Regions from separate parts of the Ensifer adhaerens genome, predicted to be linked through region 2. Evidence: predicted binding sites of a transcription regulator. Region 2 holds the regulator's gene; each other region holds the start of a gene.
What was found. The regulator LexA, encoded in region 2, represses DNA repair genes until DNA is damaged. The targets are predictions, from matches to a motif close to TGTTCNNNNTGTGTTCNG.
Positions count from the first base shown of each region.

Region 1: a site for LexA is predicted at 3,917-3,934, ahead of LAC81_RS00285 (DNA recombination protein RmuC). Genes of this name have one in related genera too.
Region 3: a site for LexA is predicted at 3,860-3,877, ahead of LAC81_RS22350 (DUF763 domain-containing protein). Genes of this name have one in related genera too.
Region 4: a site for LexA is predicted at 2,339-2,356, ahead of LAC81_RS27960 (ATP-dependent helicase). Genes of this name have one in related genera too.

Region 1 is NZ_CP083349.1:56,947-62,007, forward strand. It holds gene LAC81_RS00275 (methyl-accepting chemotaxis protein) at 1-1,333, opposite strand, end outside; gene LAC81_RS00280 (ribokinase) at 1,740-2,639, opposite strand; gene LAC81_RS00285 (DNA recombination protein RmuC) at 2,691-3,884, opposite strand; gene def (peptide deformylase) at 4,036-4,560, shown strand; gene fmt (methionyl-tRNA formyltransferase) at 4,725-5,061, shown strand, end outside.
Region 2 is NZ_CP083349.1:1,575,474-1,580,534, forward strand. It holds gene LAC81_RS07815 (methyltransferase family protein) at 1-319, opposite strand, end outside; gene LAC81_RS07820 (hypothetical protein) at 415-861, shown strand; tRNA gene LAC81_RS07825 (tRNA-Cys) at 1,044-1,117, opposite strand; gene LAC81_RS07830 (hypothetical protein) at 1,501-1,833, shown strand; gene lexA (transcriptional repressor LexA) at 1,919-2,644, opposite strand; gene LAC81_RS07840 (hypothetical protein) at 2,870-3,121, opposite strand; gene LAC81_RS07845 (hypothetical protein) at 3,524-4,123, shown strand; gene LAC81_RS07850 (hypothetical protein) at 4,248-4,850, shown strand; tRNA gene LAC81_RS07855 (tRNA-Ser) at 5,046-5,061, opposite strand, start outside.
Region 3 is NZ_CP083350.1:419,743-424,803, forward strand. It holds gene LAC81_RS22330 (ABC transporter ATP-binding protein/permease) at 1-417, shown strand, start outside; gene LAC81_RS22335 (glutathione synthetase) at 516-1,556, shown strand; gene LAC81_RS22340 (NUDIX hydrolase) at 1,702-2,172, shown strand; gene LAC81_RS22345 (hypothetical protein) at 2,182-2,376, opposite strand; gene LAC81_RS22350 (DUF763 domain-containing protein) at 2,535-3,818, opposite strand; gene LAC81_RS22355 (hypothetical protein) at 4,135-4,416, shown strand; gene LAC81_RS22360 (PAS domain-containing protein) at 4,468-4,878, opposite strand; gene LAC81_RS22365 (hypothetical protein) at 4,955-5,061, opposite strand, start outside.
Region 4 is NZ_CP083350.1:1,677,285-1,682,345, reverse strand. It holds gene pcaF (3-oxoadipyl-CoA thiolase) at 1-205, shown strand, start outside; gene LAC81_RS27965 (NAD-dependent succinate-semialdehyde dehydrogenase) at 420-1,859, shown strand; gene LAC81_RS38355 (hypothetical protein) at 2,037-2,159, shown strand; gene LAC81_RS27960 (ATP-dependent helicase) at 2,469-4,538, shown strand; gene LAC81_RS27955 (FadR/GntR family transcriptional regulator) at 4,586-5,061, opposite strand, start outside.

The DNA.
Region 1 (5,061 bases), 1.5 Mb from region 2:
GATCGCCGGACGACAGGTGCGACAGGCCCTTGCCGAGGCGGGCGACGATGTCGCGCTGAAGGGCGCCGGTTTCGGCACGCTCGGTTTCCGAGCGATTGCGCTCGCGTTCGGCCTGTTCGCGCTCGTGGCGGGCTTCGCCCTCCAGGCGCTTGGTGTCGGCAAGCTGATGGCGGAAGCCTTCGAGCGCCTTGGCGACTTCGCCGGTTTCGTCGGAGCGATCCTGGCCGGCAATCGACTTTGTGTAGTCGCCGTGGCTGAGGTTGGCGACGTCCTTGACCAGTGCCGCGAGAGGCTTCTGCACGAAACCACGCACGGCGAGATATAGACCGAGCAGCACGGCGCCGAGTACGACGAGGCCGCCGACGATCATCATGTAGGTCTGGTCCTTGACCGGGGCATTGATCGCGGTGCGCGGCACGTCGACGAGCACGACCCAGCTGGTGTTCACGCCCGAGAGGGTGAACGGATAGACGAGACGGTCGAAAGGCTCGTTGCCATCATAGGAAAGGTTGGAGACGATGCCCGGCTTGCCGGAGGCAAGCGCATTCTTGACGACGTCGTTGCCTTCGCCGTCATATTCCTTGAGCAGGAGTTCCGGGATCGGCGCCACCAGCCATTTGCCGCTCTGCGAGAGGAGGTAGACGCGACCGGTATCGAAGGGCTTCAGCTTCGCCAGGCCATCGCCGAGCGATGCGAGCGAAATGTCGACGCCGGTAACGCCGAGAAGCTTGTCGCCGGACATGACCGGATAGGCGATCGAGCTCATCGCGGTCGGGATGTCGGTGTCCTGCGCGGTGTAGGGCTGGGTGATCGCGCCCTTGCCGCTTTTTGCAGCGAGTTTGTACCACTCGGCCGCGTAGTCGGCGCCGAAAGTGGAGTACTGGATTTCGTTGGTGCGGCTCTTCGACCAGTAGGGCGTGAAGATGCCCTTGTCGTTGCCGCCCAGTTCCTTGTTGTTGACGACGTCCTCCTGGCGACCGTCGAAGGCCTTGGGCTCCTCAGCGAACCAGCTTCCGAAGGCGAAGGGGTTCTGCTCGAGGTTCGCCCTCAGGATATTGATCACCCCCGTGCGCTCCAGCGACTTTTCGGCATGCGCGCGGCCAAGAATGCCGGCCATCGAGCGCGCTGCACTTGCAAGCTCGCCGATGTCGCCGGCGATGTCCGAGGCGATTGCCCGGGCTTCACCGCTTGCCTGTTCGAGGACCAGCGTTTCGACGCGATCCTGGGTCTGGGAGATAAGAACGAAATTCGAAGCGAGCAGGACTAGTGCGATCGTGCCGCCTGTCACCGCGATCAGTTTGGTCGCCAGCGATTTGGCTTGGAACTTGAACATGAAATCCTCACGTGCTGGGAGGTCCGCAGACTTTCACCTGCGGTGGACGCATTTCGCAATGGGGGTGAACTCCATCATGGAGCGTCAGATGCCGACCGGCATGTCGGAGGCAACCGGGTCATTTTCGACCGGCTCTCTCAGGGTCCTGAATAGACTGGAGATTCTTAAAATTGGGCCAACGCGGACGCTGTTTTACCTGTTGCTTTGATAAAATTGCGCGCGGAGCTTTATCTCCGCGACATCGCCTGTCCGGATTGCGCAAACGCTGATTTCAAGGGCTGGAGACGGTCAAGCGCCAGAGCGTGGCAGGAAGAAAGTGCGGGCGCATTTTGCCCGCACTCGGCTTTGTTTCCGCGGAGCATTCGCATTGTAGGTCTGGGTCGATCCGACCCAGACGCGTCGCGAACTAAATGCGTGATGCCACTTCCGAGGCAAGCGGGATCGAAGGTTGTGCGCCGCGCTTGAGGCAGGCGAGCGAACCGGCAACGGCGGCACGGCGCAACGCCTCGGGGAAGGCAATGCCGGCATCCAAGCTGGCCGCGAGATAGCCGCAGAAGGTGTCGCCGGCGCCGACCGTATCCACCGGTTCGATCTTCAGGCCCTTGGCACGCTGGATTTCGCCCTCGTGCACGGCGACTACGCCATCGGCGCCAAGCGTGACGATGACGGTCTGTCCGGTCTCCGCATGGAGCGCCTTCATCGCGTCTTCGCGTTCCGCACTGCTGATGCCGCTCTTGCCGGCCAGCAGCTCGAATTCGGTCTCGTTGGCAATGACGATATCGGCCATGCGACCGAGACGTGCTGCATCCGGCGTCAGCGGCGCGATGTTGATGACCGAGCGTACGCCCTTCTGTTTGGCTGCGTTCAAGGCTTTCTCGACCGAGGCTGCGGGAATTTCGAGCTGCAGCATCAACGTGTCGCCAGGCTTCATGCCGTCGACGGCCTTCACCGCATCGGCCTCGTCGACGGTCGCATTGGCGCTGGCGACCACGACGATGACGTTTTCGCCGTCACCTCCGACGAGGATGTGGGCGGTGCCGGTCGGCTCATCTACCGTCTTGGTCAGCGACATGTCCGTGCCGGCACCCTTCAAGAGTTCCAAGGCGCCTTCGGCGAAGCTGTCGGCACCGACGGCACCCGCCATCTGCACTGTCGCTCCGGCACGTCGTGCGGCAAGCGCCTGGTTTGCGCCCTTGCCGCCGGCGGCGGTCGAAAAGCCCGTCCCGGCGACGGTCTCGCCCGGCTTCGGAAGGCGTGCGGTCGTGGCGATCAGGTCCATGTTGATGGACCCAAAAACAGTGATCATGTGAAAATTTCCCGTCGGATTAGAGAGTGGGCCGGAGAGTGCCCGAGAGCCTCAGTCCTCGTCAACCACCCGCAGACGCAATTGCCCCACCCGGTTGTCGACGGCAGCGCGCGGGTCGGTTGCCTCCTGCATGCCGCCTTCGGCCTCGAGTTCGAGCGCCTCGATCTTGGCACCGCGCCGGGTGAGTTTGCTGGACGAGATCAGAATATCCTCGACGTCCTTCTGGCTCATGGCGAAATGGCCCTGGAGCTTGCGCACGCGCTCGTCGAGACGGCCGAGGTCCTCCATCAATCTGGCGACCTCGCCCTGGATCAGATGCGCCTGCTCACGCATGCGCGCATCCTTGAGGATCGCCTGAATCACCTGGATCGACAGCAGGAGCAGGGAAGGGGAAACGATGACGATCCGCTGGCGGTGTGCCTTCTGCACGATCGCTTCGAAATGCTCGTGGATTTCGGCGAAGATCGATTCGGATGGCACGAAGAGGAACGCGGTGTCCTGCGTCTCTCCGGAGATCAGATATTTGCTGGCGATATCGCGCACATGCGTTTCCATGTCGCGGCGGAAAAGCTGGGCGATCTGCTGGCGGCGTTCGGCATCCGGTGCGTCACGCATCGCGTTCCAGGCTTCCAGCGGAAACTTGGCGTCGATGACGAGCGGCGGCTGGCCGTTCGGCATGCGGATCGTGCAGTCGGGTCGCGCGCCGTTCGACAGCGTCGCCTGGAAGGCGAAGGCGCCCATCGGCAGCCCGTCGGCGATGATCGCCTCCATGCGCGACTGGCCGAAGGCGCCGCGCGTCTGCTTGTTGGAAAGGATTGCCTGCAGCCCGGCCATGTCCTTGGCGAGCGACTGGATGTTGTTCTGGGCGTTGTCGATGACCGCCAGCCGTTCCTGCAGCCGCCTGAGGTTTTCGTGCGTCGCCTTGGTCTGTTCGGTGATCGACGCGCCGATGCGATGGGTCATGCCGTCGATGCGCTGGCTGAGCGTCTGGTTGAGTTCCGCCTGCCGCGCGCCGAAGACTTCGGCCATGGCGGCGACCCGCCCTTGCATCTCCGTCTGGGCGGCGAGCAGCATTGCCATCTGCTCCTGCCGCTCCTCGTCGCGGTTGTCCCGTCGCCGCGAAAACGCCATCAAAATTGCAACGACGACCACCAGGCCGACGGCAATCGCGAGATGGCCCAGCGTGATCGGCAAGGCGCCGATGAAAAACAGCGGCTGGGCGAAGGGGAAAGGCGCGGGTTCCATGCGCCAAACCTAACAGATTCTTTGGTTATGTGTAGATCAAAACAAGAACATTTGCGCCGTGCGGTTAACGCGGGCCTGTCCAGGAAAGGCTGCCGAAGGTGGCAAGCCAATTTCCTTGCACGCCGATGGAAAGATCGGCTATGGGAGCAGCATGACGATCAAGCCGCTTATCATCCTTCCCGATCCTGTGCTTCGCCAGGTTTCCACGCCGATCGAAACCGTCGACGCGGACGTCCGTCGTCTTGCCGACGACATGCTCGAAACCATGTACGATGCCCCCGGCATCGGCCTTGCCGCGATCCAGATCGGTGTCGCCAGGCGCATGCTGGTGCTCGACGTTTCGAAGGAAGGCGACGAGAAGACACCGCTCGTCTTCATCAATCCCGAGATCGTCGCTTCGTCCGATACCTATTCGGTCTACGAGGAAGGCTGCCTGTCGATCCCGGATTATTACGCCGAGGTCGAGCGCCCCGCGTCGATCACCGTCAAGCATCTCGACCGTGACGGCAAGCAGCAGACGATCGAGGCCGACGGCCTGCTCGCCACCTGCCTGCAGCACGAGATCGATCACCTGAACGGCGTGTTGTTCATCGATCACATCTCCAAGCTCAAGCGCGACATGGTGATCCGAAAGTTCACCAAGGCCGCCAAGACGCGCGGCGCCAAGGCGATCTGAGCCTTCGATCGCGCAAGCGGTCGCGAACAGATCGCGCGAACGGCTGAATTTGACTCCAGGAAAAGCGTGAAACGGTTTTCCGCCCGGGGTTGCCCTGTTTCAGAGAATGAGATCATTTCGCCGTTTCCCCGCATGAAGTGATCTGAGAGGACGGAGTTACCGCCTTGTCGCTTCGCATCATCTTCATGGGTACGCCGGAATTTTCCGTGCCGACGCTGGCAGCGCTCGCAGAAGCCGGTCACCAGATCGTTGCCGCCTATACGCAGCCGCCGCGGCCGGGCGGCCGCCGCGGGCTCGACCTGCAGAAGTCGCCGGTGCACCAGGCAGCCGAACTCCTCGGCATTCCCGTGCTGACGCCGCTAAACTTCAAGGACGAGGCGGATCGCCAGGCCTTCCGTGATTTCGACGCCGACGTCGCCGTCGTCGTCGCCTATGGCCTGCTTCTGCCCGAGGCCATCCTCACGGGCACCAAGCTCGGCTGCTACAATGGCCACGCCTCGC
Region 2 (5,061 bases):
AACTTGTATCGGCGGGCTCGGGCAAGTATGCGATCAGGCCGAGAAGAAATGTTCCTGCCATCGCAGTCAAATAGGGTTCGAAGCCGGTGGCGGCTCTGATCGGCGGCAAGCGGGTAATGGCTACCACGCAGACCATTCCGAGGAATAGGACGGTGGCGGCGGTTGAAGTCAACGCCAAGACGTCAGCCGACTGCAACTCGTCTTTCGCTACGATTTGCGCGGCGTGAACGATGCGCCGCAACATCGCGATCGTAAAATACGCGCAGATACCGAACCTGCCGATGTAGTCGGCGGCGAGCAACATTCTACCCTTCAGCATCCAAATACCTCCCCTCTATCGCCGGTAAGAATGCCACGGTTGCGAGCGGCTTCAAGCGTAACTTTAGAAGTTGCTTAATTCAGAAGGTGGACGCCATGCTGTGCCGCCGCAGCGACGGGAAGGAACCCACGCTTAAGCCGCAGCGCGACTATGTTTTGCTGGCGACGATGTCGAAATACGCCGGCGAGGGATTTGTGCGATCTTTGACGGGTTTGGTGTCTCGGAACCCTTTCCGCGCCACGCCCAATTCGGCAAGGAGGCGCCTCTTAAGGGACGACAGACAGCATCAGGAGTACCTGTTGAGCCTCGAAAAAATCGCGGAGGTTGTCGTCGGAATCGTGCTCGCCGAGATCGATGTGAAGGGCGAGCGCTTCTTGCGGAAGGTGATGGAGTGGCAGCGTGACCGATCCCGTCGTGACCCTTATGGACGCTCACAGGGCGGCCCTGAGGGCACTATGACAGCCTTCGGCAGAGATGGTGACCTGCGACGTGTTTGTCGGCGCCGCGAAGGGAACCGGGGTTCAAGCACCTACAGCTGGTGAGCGGGTTTCTGGCTCGGGGTTCGCATTGAACATGTCGCATTTCATGTCGTGTGGATCCGCCGTCGCCTCGTGGAAGTGCAGGGAAAGCAAAGGATTCTCGCAGCAACATAGCGTTACGCGGAAGCGGTGTTTTTTCCGCTTCGCGACGACTGCAACATATTGATTATATTGGTGAATGTATTTGGAGGCCTCGCCCGGAATTGAACCGGGGTACAAGGATTTGCAGTCCTCTGCGTCACCACTCCGCCACGAGGCCTCACGGCTCGGATAACCGAGCGTTGGCGGGGATTTAGAATGATTGCAGAAAATCCGCAAGAGGCATTTTCGGAAAAAGCACAAAGCGAATTTGCGGTTCGGGCGCTTTCCACAGGCAGAACGTCCGGCAAGGCCGATTGCTCCTGCCCAGCGAGCAGCAATGCTTCAAGAAGAGGTCGGAACGATTACCTTCCTCAGCTTACTCCGGGTTGCGACGCGTAGGTGCTTTCGCTCAGGCATGCCACACGCCCGCACAAGCCACGTCTTCTAAGCCCCGTACGGATCTTATCGCTTCGGTGAAATCGGTAGAGGGGGAACGATGACTCCGCTGACATCAGCCGCATCGGTAGCGTCCGTCATCATCAAACGGAGGCAATGGCTTATATGAAGACGAAACTTGTCCTGACGGCGTTAATCCTCTTTGCTGCGACCACATTCGAGGCGCGGGCAGAGGACCTGGTTTTCAAGCTGAAGAACAACACAAGTGCAGTTCTGACCAATTTCTACACGTCGCCGGTAGGCGTCAACGAGTGGGAAGACGATGTTTTCGGCCGGCAGGTTCTGAATCCCGGCGAGAACATGGAAATCACCATCGCTGACGGCCGGGATGTCTGCAAGTACGACATGCGCTTCGAGTTCGAAGAGGATTCGGGCCTCGATACGACCGAAGATACGCAGGACCTTTGCGAACTCGGCGAATACACCATCCACGAGTAGGCGACGCGTTATCGGATGAACAAGAAGAACCTCGCTACCGCAAGCGGCAGCGAGGTTCTTCCGAGTACCAGATTTTTATCTGGGATCAGTGGTAGCGGCGGATCAGCCCAACGAGCTTGCCCTGGATCTTCACACGATCAGGCCCGAAGATCCGTGTCTCGTAGGCAGGGTTTGCGGCCTCAAGCGCAATCGATGCGCCCTTGCGTCGGAATCGCTTCAGCGTCGCTTCCTCGTCATCCACGAGCGCCACGATGATGTCGCCGGGGTTGGCGGTATTGCCATTTCGGATGATCACGGTGTCGCCGTCGAAGATGCCGGCTTCGATCATCGAGTCGCCCTTGACTTCGAGGGCGTAGTGTTCGCCGTTGCCGATCATGTCGAGCGGAACGGTGATGTCGTGCGTGTTGTTCTGGATCGCCGAGATCGGCACACCGGCAGCGATGCGGCCCATGACCGGCACGGAAACTGATGTGTTTTCGGCCACCGGCGCCGGCTTCGGTGGTGCGGCAGGGGCTGCCGCCGCCGGCTTGCCGAGGCTTCCCTCGATCACGCTCGGCGAGAAGCCGCGACGTGGCTGCTGCTGGCTGGACGCGTAGGCTTCCGGAAGCTTGATGACCTCGAGCGCGCGGGCCCGGTTCGGCAGACGGCGAATGAACCCGCGTTCTTCGAGCGCGGTAATCAGACGGTGGATGCCGGACTTCGACGCTAGGTCGAGCGCATCCTTCATTTCATCGAATGACGGTGGGACGCCCGACTCCTTCATGCGTTCGTGAATGAACAGAAGCAATTCCTGTTGCTTGCGGGTCAGCATGGCACGTCGCTCCAGAAGGCGTGAAACAAATCAAGAACAGACACTATCTGTTCCATATGTGTTCTGCAAGTGCCTAAAATTCCGTGAATTCAGTCAATTGGCGGGACTGCGCGTGCCGGTTGGTCACTTTTACGGGAGCAAAGCGGGTTTTGGTGATGATTGTGTGGTTGGAAACGACCGTATTGGACTGCGTCGAGCGAATCGCGAGCGTTCTGATGGCGAGGGTCAGGCCGGCTGCGTGGCGGCGCAGGCGTCTTCGAATTCCTTCACCGTCTCTGCGCTGTTGTCTTCGGGAAGCACCGCGTCCGCCGCATCGGTCGCGACGGGCGTGTCGCCGTCATAGACGAACGACTGGATGTAGAACGCAATGGCACCCTTCCACACGTTGCGTCCATCAATCTGGTGGCAGGGGACGGCGGTTTCGAAGTCCGTCTGGAGTTCATCGACCGTGGCGGCACTGAGCTTGACGTCAGGCATGTTAGGCGATGCGACTATCGAAGCGAGAAGCAGGGCGGCAAGCACGGTGATCGTCCACTTTGAGGCAAGGGTGGCACTACGGGGCGGTTAACGATGTGAACCGCGCTTTCGTTCCGAAGTCCAGCAAACTTGGCGATCACTCTCACGTGTTCAACAGGTCTTTGAGTTCAGGCTGTGACCGGTTTGCGCCAGAGGTGCGCGGCGGCAGGGCCCGTCGATCCTGGCGCGATTGGCCGACTTGCGATCGCATCGGTTGTAGCAGTCCGTGTCCTCGCTTTCGGCGCGCACAAATCCATGTTGTGATCGCGCTGCACTGTCTCGACAGGTTGCAAAAATACGATAACTTTGCGGGGAAAGTGGGGTGGTTGCATGCATAGATTGTCGTTGGCGGTTCTCGGTCTGTTGGCGGCGGCCGGAGCGGCCTCTGCTGAAGAAGGTCGTTCGAATATCTGGAAGCGGATCAATGCCTGGACGGTCGGTTCCGATCCGTCCTTGGGCGGCTCGTGCTACGCGGCGACGAGCTATGACGCCGGCGCGATCCTTCGTATCGGCTTCTATCCAAGGGGATCGGCGAACCTGGCGTTTCTTTCGATCGGCAATGCTACCTGGAAATCGATCGAGCCTCAAAGGGAGTATGACGTCGCCTTGCAGCTCGACCGCGGCCGCCAGTGGCCGGCCGTTGCGTTCGGCGTGGACCTCACGGGTTCGAAGGCCCTGGTCGTCAATTTCTCCAATACAGATTTCTTCACCGAATTCGTGCGCAAGAATACGCTGGCGCTGGCGTTCGAAGGGCGCGTGGTGGCGAGCCTCAGTCTGCGTGATTCGATGAAGGCCGTCAGCGAGATGTTCAAATGCCAGGAGGCCGTGAACGCGCTGATGCCGAACGGCGGGCAGGGGAAGGCCGCCGATCCCTTTGCGGGCGCCGGCAGTAATGCGCCGAACAATGACCCGTTTGCGGGCGGCGGCCAGACCAAGTCGTCGAAAGATCCCTTCGCCATGTAATTCCCTGGCGTGAGCATCGGTCTGCACGAGAGGTGAATATTCCTAAATATTGCGTGGGTACGGGTCGCCCACCCTCGACAGTCACGCGGCGACCTATCAAAATGCGCGCAAACGGGGGCTTTGCATGCGTAGATTGCTGTTCGGGTTGGTGGGCTGTCTGATGGTGACGGGGCCGGCCGTGGCTGAAGAGGCCGAGATCATCAAGTGGAAGGAAGTCGGCGGCTGGACCGTTGCTTCCGACACGTCGATGGAAGGCTCGTGTTTCATCACGTCGATGTTCGAGGGCGGGGTCACGCTGCGCCTGGGGTTTTATCCAAAGGGCTCCGAATCGCCACTCTATATGAGCTTCGCCAGCGACGACTGGAAGTCGCTCGAGATCGGCAAGGACTATGACCTGACGTTTCGCTTAGACAAGAGCGATCCCTGGAGCGCTTCGGCGACCGCCGCCGGAGACGAGAACGGCAAGTTCCTCTTCGTGAACGTCACCGATCCCGAATTCCTCACAGGCTTCGTGCGCAAACGGGCTTTGGCGATCGCCTTCGACGAACGCGTGATCGCAAATCTCAGTCTGCGTGGCACCGGTCCGGCGGCAGACGAACTCATGAAGTGCCAGCGCGCCGTGGATGAGATCATCGCCGACGAAGGGCGCAAGTCCAAGGAGAAGAAGGCCGATCCGTTCAATGCGCCGAGCGAGAAGCGATCAGCGCGCGACCCGTTCAGCCTCTAGCATTGTCGAATTCCGGGCTTCTTGCAGGCCTCCGGCAATCGGGTTGCGTTGAGGACGGAGAACGCCGGTTCCTTCTGCCTGCGGCGAACCAGCCGCGGTATCGGAAATTCAACTCAACCTTGCCGATGGGGCCCTATTGAGATGAAACGGCACCGCCGATGGCGGTTGTTGGTCGGTCTATATTCCTTGGGAGAATGGCGGACAGGGTGGG
Region 3 (5,061 bases), on a different replicon from region 2:
TGCTTGCCGGATGCAGCTGAATCCCATGACGATGCCTCTGTCATTGCAGCATTGGAGGAGGCCGGGCTCGAAGAATTCACGGAAGAACTTTCGAACGATGGTCGCGAAGGGCAGAACTGGGACAAGCTTCTGTCCGGGGGCGAGAAGCAGAAGCTGGTCCTTGCAAGAATCCTGTTGCAGGAGCCAGGCCTTCTCTTCCTCGACGAGGCGACGAGCGCACTCGATAGCGAGGCGGTTCGCGGATTTTATCAGTCGATCAAGGATCATTGCCCGGAGGCGGCGGTGATCGCCGTCATGCACGACACCTCTTCCATCCAATCCGAAAGCGGGGTCGAGTTCTTCGACAGCGTGCTCACCGTCGGCGGCCGCGTCGCGACGAAAACGCCGATTGCCGCCTGGCGCGATAAACAGGAGTAGCTGCCACCGGCAGCCGCCCTATTTCGGTCATGTGCCGCGCATTCGGTTCGCCCGGCGCGAAAGGGATCAAATTCCTCCATCCGAAGCCAGGAGCCCCAATGCGCATTGCCCTCCTCGTCAACACGCTTGAAACCGAAAGCCCTGCCTATACAACGACCGCATTGGCGCTCGCCGCCCTCTCTCGCGGGCATGAGGTTCTCTACGTCACGCCTGGCGACTTCATCCTGCGCCCGGACGATACGTTGATGATCCGAGCGGCCGGGTTCGCCGGCACACGGCCAAAGAAGCCGGAAACACTCTTGCGCGCGCTTGCCGATGCAGACAGGACCATCGTCAACATTGAAGACGTGGACGTCCTGCTGCTTCGCAATGACCCTTCAGAGGACGCCGAAAACCGGTCCTGGGCATCCTATGCCGGAGCCAATTTCGGGCGTCTCGCCACCGAGCGCGGCACGATCGTCGTCAATGATCCCTGCGGTCTGGCACTGGCCCAGGACAAGCTCTACTTCCAGGATTTCCCGGTGGCCGTTCGCCCGACAACCTTGATCTCTAAGGACATCGAAGAAATCCGCACATTCATCGACAGCCACTCCGAAGGCGTGATCATCAAGCCGTTGCAGGGATCCGGAGGTAAAAACGTCTTCCGGGTGGGCACCAGCACCGAAGGCAATCTTACGCAGATCGTCGAGGCGGTTGGCGTCGTCGGCTATCTGATCGTGCAGAGCTATCTACCGAAGGCGTCGGAAGGCGATACGCGGTTGTTCCTGATGAACGGGCGACCGCTGCAGAGAGGCGACGTCTATGCCGCATTCAGACGCGTGCCACCCAAGGGAGACGTTCGGTCCAACATCCACGCCAGCGGCACGCCGAAGCCGGCCAATGTCACGAAGGATATGCTGGCAATCGCCGAAACGCTGCGGCCCAAACTCGTCGAGGACGGCATGTTCCTGGTCGGCCTCGATATCGTCGGCGACAAACTTCTCGAGATCAACGTCTTCACGCCCGGCGGGCTCCAGACCATCCGTGCGCTTCACGATATCGATTTCTGCGACGAGATCCTGGATTCACTGGAAAACAAGGTCGAGATCAGGAAAACCTATCGGGGATCACTCAGCAATCGAATCCTGTCAACGCTTTGAATCGGCCGGCCATTCCGTCGCCCCATTCCTTTTTGCACTACCTGTTGGCGGAACAGAACCGATGATCCGGTTGTTATTGTCGATGTTGCGCGTGGCGCACAGAGCGCGATTGCCGCAAGCGGGCGACAAGGGAGACAGTATTCCGGTGAATTTTCTACGCCAAATTGCCGCTGACGTGCAGTTGATGCTGCGCCGGCCGCCACGTATGCAATACGCGGCCTTGTGTTATCGCGTGCGCAACAACGCATTGGAAATCCTTCTCATAACCAGCCGGGACACCGGTCGCTGGGTCATTCCCAAGGGCTGGCCGATGAAGGGAAAGCGCGCGCATGAGGTGGCAGCGAGAGAGGCCTATGAAGAGGCTGGCGTGAAAGGCACCTGCCAGAGATTTCCGTTCGGCCACTACTTTTACAAGAAGCGGCTGGACCACGGGCTCAAGATTTCCTGCAGGGTTCAACTCCACACCCTGGAAGTCGCGCGCATGCGAGCGAAATTCCCCGAGAAGGGAGAGCGGAAGCTCGCCTGGTTCGACTATCGGGAAGCGGCCAAGCGCGTCGCAGAGCCATCGCTGCGCGATCAGATGCTCCGTTTCGGACAGCAATGCGTTCCGCAGTGAACTCTGGTCTTAATGGACGCTGGCGATCTTGACGGCGTGGGCGAAATCTTCCGCCACCAGTTCGCTGATCGCGATCAGGACCTCTTCCACCGAAAACCCGGACTCGATGGTCTCGCGGATCAAAAGCTGGAGGTCCAGTTCGACGACGTCACGGCAATCCTCGAGCCGTTCCTCAGATACCGTGATGCTCTGCAGTTCTTCCATCGCGAGACTCCTCTTGACGTGGATTCTGCTGGTTCGCCCTCGCAGGTTTGTTCACACGACCTTCCAACCCTTGGGAGGAGGTTTGAGTTCCGGCGAGAACATCTCAAGAAGATCAAAGAATGAGATTCGCTGCAACGCCTTGCAGCGGCATGGAGCGGTTACCGGTCGCGGTCACCCTTGCGGCGTGGCCGGTCTGCATCGCTCGACCGCTCTACCGGTCCTTCCCAGCCGAAGACACTGCGGCCGCCAAACTCGTGCGATTGACGAAACTCACCGGCCACGATCTCCTTGAGATCCGGGCCGGTGGCATATTTCTCGAACTGGCGGGCCTGATCGTCGAGGCGCTTGAGAACCTGCATCTCTTCGTCGCGACCGAGCTTCGCCTTCGACACGGCGGACTTCATCACCCGGATCGTCTCGTCATACACCTTCAGGGGAACCGGAAACGGGTGGCGATCCTTGCCTCCATGGGCAAGCGAGAAGCGCGCCGGATCGGCGAACCGGCACGGCGCGCCGTGTACCACTTCGGCCACCATCGCCAGCGCCTTGACCGTGCGCGCGCCAACGCCCGGCACCAACAGGAGATGCTCGAAATCCTCTGGACCACGGTCGGCGGCAGCGGCGAGCGTGGCATGCAGGCGTTTCATGTTGACGTCTTCCTCGCGCACGTCGTGATGCGCGGGCATGATCAGATGGGGGAGCATAGGCTGCGCGCTTTGCCTGGTCGTACGTCTTGGCTCGATCGCCGCGATCTCCCGGACGATCCGGTCCGGTCCGAGCGATGCCAGAAGATCTAGTTGGCTATTGCGCGAAGCCGCGGCGCGGCGGTCGGCAAGATTGACGATCTCGCCCTGCCGCGCACCTTCGATCGCAGTGTGGGGCGAATCCACGAAGCTGCTGATCCCCTCGGAAAGCCAGTGGTAGCGCCGGGCTTGCCGCCTCTCGCCGTTCATGCCCTGCTGCACGACAACCCATTTACCGTCATCGGTGACGATGAAGCCGTGCAGGTAAAGGTCGAAGCCGTCTTGCACGGCCGCACTGTCGACCTTTGCGACGAGGCGACTGGTGGTCGCCAGGCCGCCTCCATCGAGGCCCACGCGCTCGCCGATTGCAATCAACTCGCCCGGTGTCTCCCTGGAGTTCCGCCCTCGTCCGCCGCAGACATGGATACCAAGTTCGCCCGACAGCGGTGATAGACCACGTTTGAGGGCACCAATGACGCTGGTGGTGATGCCGGAGGAGTGCCAGTCCATGCCCATGACGCATCCGAAAGACTGAAACCAGAACGGATGCGCCAGCCGGCGAAGAAACTCGTCTCGCCCATATTCGATGACGATCGCCTGGGTAATGATCGCACCAAGTTTTGTCATACGCTCGCCAAGCCACCGGGGAACCCGGCCACCGTGAAGCGGAAGATCGGCACTGCCTGCTCTCTGGACCATCCGGGCCTTATACACGGGCAGAAGGCCCTTTCACACAGGAAAGTTCTTCAAACGTTCTCATTTTCGCGACAGACTGCGAGACCCCGCCGGTTCGGTCGCGTCCGTGGGAAGGTGCTGCAGGTCGCCGAACAGCATCATGGCGAGACCTTGCCTTCGGGACGGCTCGACTGCGTCAGCCCGAGTAAAACCCAAACTGCATTATGAACTCTACCTTTGCGCTTAAGATAGAGTTCAGCAATCGGCGATATGCTCCGCGCTAAATTGCGTTTGAACAGGGTTCAAAATGAGCGAGTTCCAAAACAGAGCTGTTCGATTGATGGTTGCTTCCGCAGGAGAGGATTCGACCAGTGATCTTGCCGTGCGTCGCGCAAAGGTTCTGACGACCGCGCTGGAACTCTATGTCGTTTTGGGCGGATCGTCCGAACAGCTTGAGGCCTGCGTCGCGAAAAGGGATGCCGGTGCACCGAGACGCATTGATCTGGTGATCGGCGATCTGATGATGGAGATGGCAACCATAAGCCACATTCACGACATCGACGTGATGCAGGCAGCACACAATGCGCTCGACAGCGGCTTGCGCGAAACGACTTCCGCCTGACCGCGGACCAATCTCCCCAAATCTGTTCCGCGCCTTGGCGACCTTGCGCCGTCAGTGTCTTCGATGGTCGCTTGCCGACGTGGCGCTTTCGAGAACAACGATCCCGGAATAGAGCACCGGAGTATCCTTCCGATCGCGAAAGCACCGACCAAAAGCGACGACCGAGACGTAGTGTCCGCCTCGCGTCCTTACGCGATAGGTCGATTGCTGGGCTCGCCCTCCCACCATGGTGGCGGCAATTTCCTTTGCCAGATACGGCCGGTCTTCCGGGTGAACCCGGTCGAGATAGAGCTTGAGCGGCAATCCGCGATTGGTCTCCGTGGCGATCAATCCGAAAAGCTCCGCCAGAGCCGAGTCCGCGTAGACGAGGTCCTGTGTAATGTCCCAGGTGAAAATCCCGGAATCCGCAGTTTCCACATCGGCGAGATCCACAACGAAGGTGCGCTCTCTATCCCCTTCCATGGGCCTTCCTTATGTTCGGGGGATCATTACCCGGTGTGAATGGAACCTGTGTGAACGACACACGCAACACCGTCAATCAGTCGAATTTCGAGGACACATCAAAGGTGTGCCGATCGACCAACTGGCGCAAGCAGGCATGCAGCCGCCCGTTGTAGCCGCCATCATTGTCCTCCAGAATATCCA
Region 4 (5,061 bases), on a different replicon from region 2:
GCGGCAGCTCGGCCTTGCCGACGATGCGCCTCATGTCAATCCGAACGGCGGCGCCATCGCGCTTGGCCATCCGCTCGGCATGTCCGGTGCGCGCCTTGCGTTGACCGCCGCATTGGAGCTCGAAGCGCAGGGCGCGAGGCGTGCGATCGCCACCATGTGCATCGGCGTCGGACAGGGCATCTCCATGCTGCTCGCGCGGCCGTGACGCCTCCATTTCCAACGTCCGCCGGAGATGATCTTCGATCAGATCGAACGCGTGACAGCATCGGGCGGCGGATCCGATGGGTGTGCGCCTGACAAATCGCGTCTTGATATTGTCGGCGGAAGCGCCCAACTGATCCGCATCGCGCGCCTTTCGACTTTCCACAGCGGCGCGTCCTCATTCGAAGCGATAGACGTCAATCTCCAAAGGTTCCCCCATGACCCAGTATCCGGATATCCTCCTTCACATCGACGGCACCTGGCGGCCGGCACGCGCGGGCAAGACCATTCCCGTCATCGACCCAGCCACCGAGGAGGCCATCGGCCATGTGGCGTGGGCGGAAATCCCGGATCTGGATGAAGCGCTGAGTGCTGCCCAGAAAGGCTTCCAGGTCTGGCGGTCGACCTCGGCATTCGACCGGGCAAAAGTCATGCGGACGGCAGCCGGTCTGCTGCGCGAGCGCGCCGGCGACATCGCCTGGCTGATGACGCGGGAACAGGGCAAGCCGCTTGCCCAGTCCAAGGGCGAAATATTAAGCGCCGCCGAGATCATCGAATGGTTCGCCGAGGAAGGAAAGCGCGCCTATGGCCAGATCATTCCGCCGCGCGCGCCTGATGTCACCCAGATGACGGTCAAGCTGCCGGTCGGTCCGGTCGCCGCCTTCACACCCTGGAACTTCCCGATCAATCAGGTGGTGCGCAAGCTCTCCGCCGCGCTGACGACCGGCTGCTCGATCATCGTCAAGGCGCCCGAGGAAACGCCGGCCTCGCCGGCCGAACTGATCCGCTGCTTCGTCGATGCGGGCATTCCCGCTGGCGTCGTCAACCTGGTCTACGGCGTGCCGGCAGTCATCTCGGAGTATCTGATCTCCCATCCGGTGATCCGCAAGATGTCCTTCACCGGCTCGACACCTGTCGGCAAGATACTGGCATCGCTCGCCGGCCAGCACATGAAGCGCGCGACGATGGAACTCGGCGGCCATGCCCCGGTCATCGTCACCGAAGACGCCGACATCGAGCAGGCCGTCGCGATCATGTCCGGCAGCAAGTATCGCAATGCCGGGCAGGTGTGCGTGTCGCCGACCCGCTTCCTGGTGCAGGAACGAGTGGCGGACCAGTTCCTCGAAGGCTTCGTTGCCGCATCGAAAAAGATCAAGGTCGGCAATGGCCTGGAAGCCGGCGTCGACATGGGACCGCTTGCCAATGAGCGACGCATCCCGGCGATCGAAAGCCTGGTCGCCGATGCCGTCGAGCATGGCGCGCGACTGGCAACCGGTGGCCATCGCATCGGCAATCGTGGCTACTTCTTCGAGCCGACGGTTCTTGCCGATGTACCGCTCAGCGCCCGCATCATGAATGACGAACCCTTCGGCCCCGTTTCCATCATCAACCGCTTCGGCCAATTGGATGACGCGATCAACGAGGCCAACCGCCTTCCGTTCGGGCTTGCGGCCTATGCCTTCACCGAGTCGGAAAGAAGCGCCCATCGCCTTGCCACCGAGGTCGAGAGCGGAATGGTCTCGATCAACCATCTTGGCCTGGCGCTGCCAGAAGTCCCCTTCGGCGGCATCAAGGATTCCGGCTACGGCACCGAAGGCGGCTCCGAGGCGATCGAAGCCTACCTGGAAACCCGCTTCGTCACGCGCAAGAGCCTGTAACCTTTGCTTCGATGCTTCCCGTTCGCGCCTGATTGCGCGGGCGGGAGGCACGCTTGCCAAGCGCCTCGCTTGCAGCGATCCACGCCAGACCCGCATAAGTAGCAACCACAAATTTACGTACTCGTTACCAAATATGGCCACCATCCCCGCCAGGCATGATGCCGAGGGAGAGCAATGATGGGCTATGATTGGGATGGCGCGCGCGGCCGCCGCATGAAAATCGCGCGATTTGGCACGGCCGTTGCCCTGGCCGCCCTGCTGGTATCGGTCGCGGCGCAGGTCGTGACCCGGGCGATCTGAGCGCGCCCCTTTCGATCTCTTCCGCGTAATCTCCCGGGGGCTGTCGGCACATCGGTATGAAGCGGCGATCGGCGAAGGTCCGAAGCCCGTTCCTGAGACTGCATTCTTGCGTTGCACGTCGGTCAGCGACCTGGTGATAGCCCGGTGTGCCGGGTTTCCAGCGGCGATCGAAGCTGATACGTTCCATTTTTGTTCCGAGTCATCTGCCGAAAACGATGGGTCAGATCTCCGTGAACCGGAATCCGTGAAGTCTTTCAAAGACATGAACGGGAACAATTCGGAAATCTTGCTGAGAACGCCTGGACACGAATGAGCGCCGCCTATCTCGAAAAACTGAATGACCGCCAGCGCGAGGCGGTGGTGCATGGTGTGGGATTGCCGCATGGCGAGGCCGGTGGCCCTCTGCTGATCATTGCCGGTGCCGGGTCTGGCAAGACGAACACGCTTGCGCATCGGGTCGCGCACCTGATCGTCAACGGCGCGGACCCGCGCCGCATCCTACTGATGACCTTTTCGCGCCGCGCCGCCGCGGAGATGACGCGCCGGGTCGGGCGTATCTGTCGCCAGGTGCTCGGCGACAACGCCGCCGTCATGACCGACGCGCTTTCCTGGGCCGGCACGTTCCACGGAATCGGCTCGCGGATCCTGAGGATCTATGCCGAACAGATTGGCCTCGGCGCGGATTTTACCATCCACGATCGCGAAGACAGCGCCGACCTCATGAACCTCGTCCGCCACGAACTCGGCTTCTCCAAGATGGAAAGCCGCTTTCCGACCAAAGGCACATGCCTTGCGATCTACTCGCGCGTCGTGAATTCGGAGAGCTCGATCATCGATGTCCTGAAAACCGCGTATCCCTGGGCCGTGAGCTGGGAACAGCAACTGAAGGAACTGTTTGCCGGCTACGTGGAGGCCAAGCAGACGCAGAACGTGCTCGATTACGACGATCTCCTTCTCTACTGGGCCCAGATGGTGTCCGACGCAGAACTGGCACAGGATATCAGCGGCCGTTTCGATCACATCCTGGTCGACGAATATCAGGATACGAACCGCCTTCAGTCTTCGATCCTGCTGTCGCTCAAGCCCGAAGGCCATGGCCTCACGGTGGTTGGAGACGACGCCCAGTCGATCTATTCCTTCCGGGCAGCCACGGTTCGCAACATCCTCGATTTTCCAAACGCGTTTTCGCCTGAGCCTGCCGACGTCATCACGCTCGATCAAAACTATCGCTCGACCCAGCCGATCCTCGCTGCCGCCAACGGCGTGATCGGGCTGGCACGGGAGCGGTTCACCAAGAACCTCTGGACGGACAGGCAGTCGGAACAGCGCCCACAGCTTGTCACCGTCAAGGACGAGACGGACCAGGCGGCCTATATCGTCGAGCAGGTTCTTGCCAACCGCGAAGTCGGCATGACCCTGAAGCAGCAGGCGGTGCTGTTTCGCTCCGCCAACCACAGCGGCACGCTCGAAGTCGAGCTCACCCGCCGCAACATTCCCTTCGTGAAGTTCGGTGGCCTCAAGTTCCTCGATAGCGCCCACGTCAAGGATCTGCTGGCAACCTTGCGCTTTGCGCAGAACCCGCGTGACCGCGTCGCCGGCTTCCGCCTGCTCCAGATGCTGCCGGGGATAGGCCCGCAGACGGCCGGCAAGATCCTCGACGCGATCGCCGCCGATCCGGAGCCGCTGGCGGCACTCGCGGAAATCCCGGCCCCGCCGAAGAGCGGCGCGGATTGGACGAGTTTCGTCGAGCTTGTTTCCGCTCTGCGGAAGGCAGAAACCGGTTGGCCGGGAGAAATCGCGACGGCCCGCGCCTGGTACGAACCCCACCTCGACCGCGTCCACGAAGACGCCGAAACGCGCAAGGCCGATCTCGTGCAGCTCGAGCAGATTGCCGGCGGCTACCAGAACCGCGAGCGGTTCCTCACCGAGCTGACGCTCGATCCGCCGGATGCCACCAGCGACCAGGCGGGCGTGCCCCTGCTCGACGAGGACTATCTAATCCTTTCGACCATCCATTCGGCCAAAGGGCAGGAATGGCGCTCGGTCTTCATGCTCAATGTCGTCGACGGCTGCATCCCTTCCGACCTCGGCGTCGGCACGACTGCCGAACTCGAAGAGGAGCGGCGTCTGCTCTATGTCGGCATGACGCGGGCGCGCGATCATCTCCAGCTGGTGCTGCCGCAGAGGTTCTTCACCTACGGTCAGAACAGCCAGGGCGACCGGCACGTCTACGCCTCGCGGACCCGCTTCATTCCGGCGACGCTGCTGCAGTTTTTCGAGACGACGAGTTGGCCGAAGGTCTCGGCAGCCGCCGGCGAGCGCAGCGCCAAACAGATCCGCATCGACGTCGGCGCCCGGATGCGTTCCATGTGGAAATGAGGGTGGGGTTGGCGGGAGCGGTGCTCCAGCCCTGAACCACCGGGAGCTTAGCCGAAATTGCGCTTGTACGTCGCCGCAATCAGCGTCTCGGCCGCGGACGCTGCCGCCTCGCCGTCGCGTGCTTCGATCGCTGACAAGATCGCCTCATGCTGCGCCAGAGACTGGCCGAACCCGCCCGAAGCTGCCATGGTCTTCGGGATGCTGATCGACAACGCTGCCCGAATGACGGATGCGACGGGCAATAGAAAGCGGTTGTGCGCCGCCTGGAAGATCTGCAGGTGGAAGGCGATATCGGCCTCGATCGCGTCCTCAAGACGCACGCCCCCCTCTGCCATGCGCAGGAATGCGGCGCGTATGTCGGCAAGTTCGGCAGCGGAGCCGCGCTTTGCCGCAAGCCTTGCGGCAAGCGGCTCGATCGAAAGGCGGATTTCGAACAACTCTTCAGCGAGCGCCTCCTGGTCCTCGGCGTCGCCCTGCCAGGAAAGCACGACGGGATCCAGCGTGTTCCAGTGCTCCGCGGCGC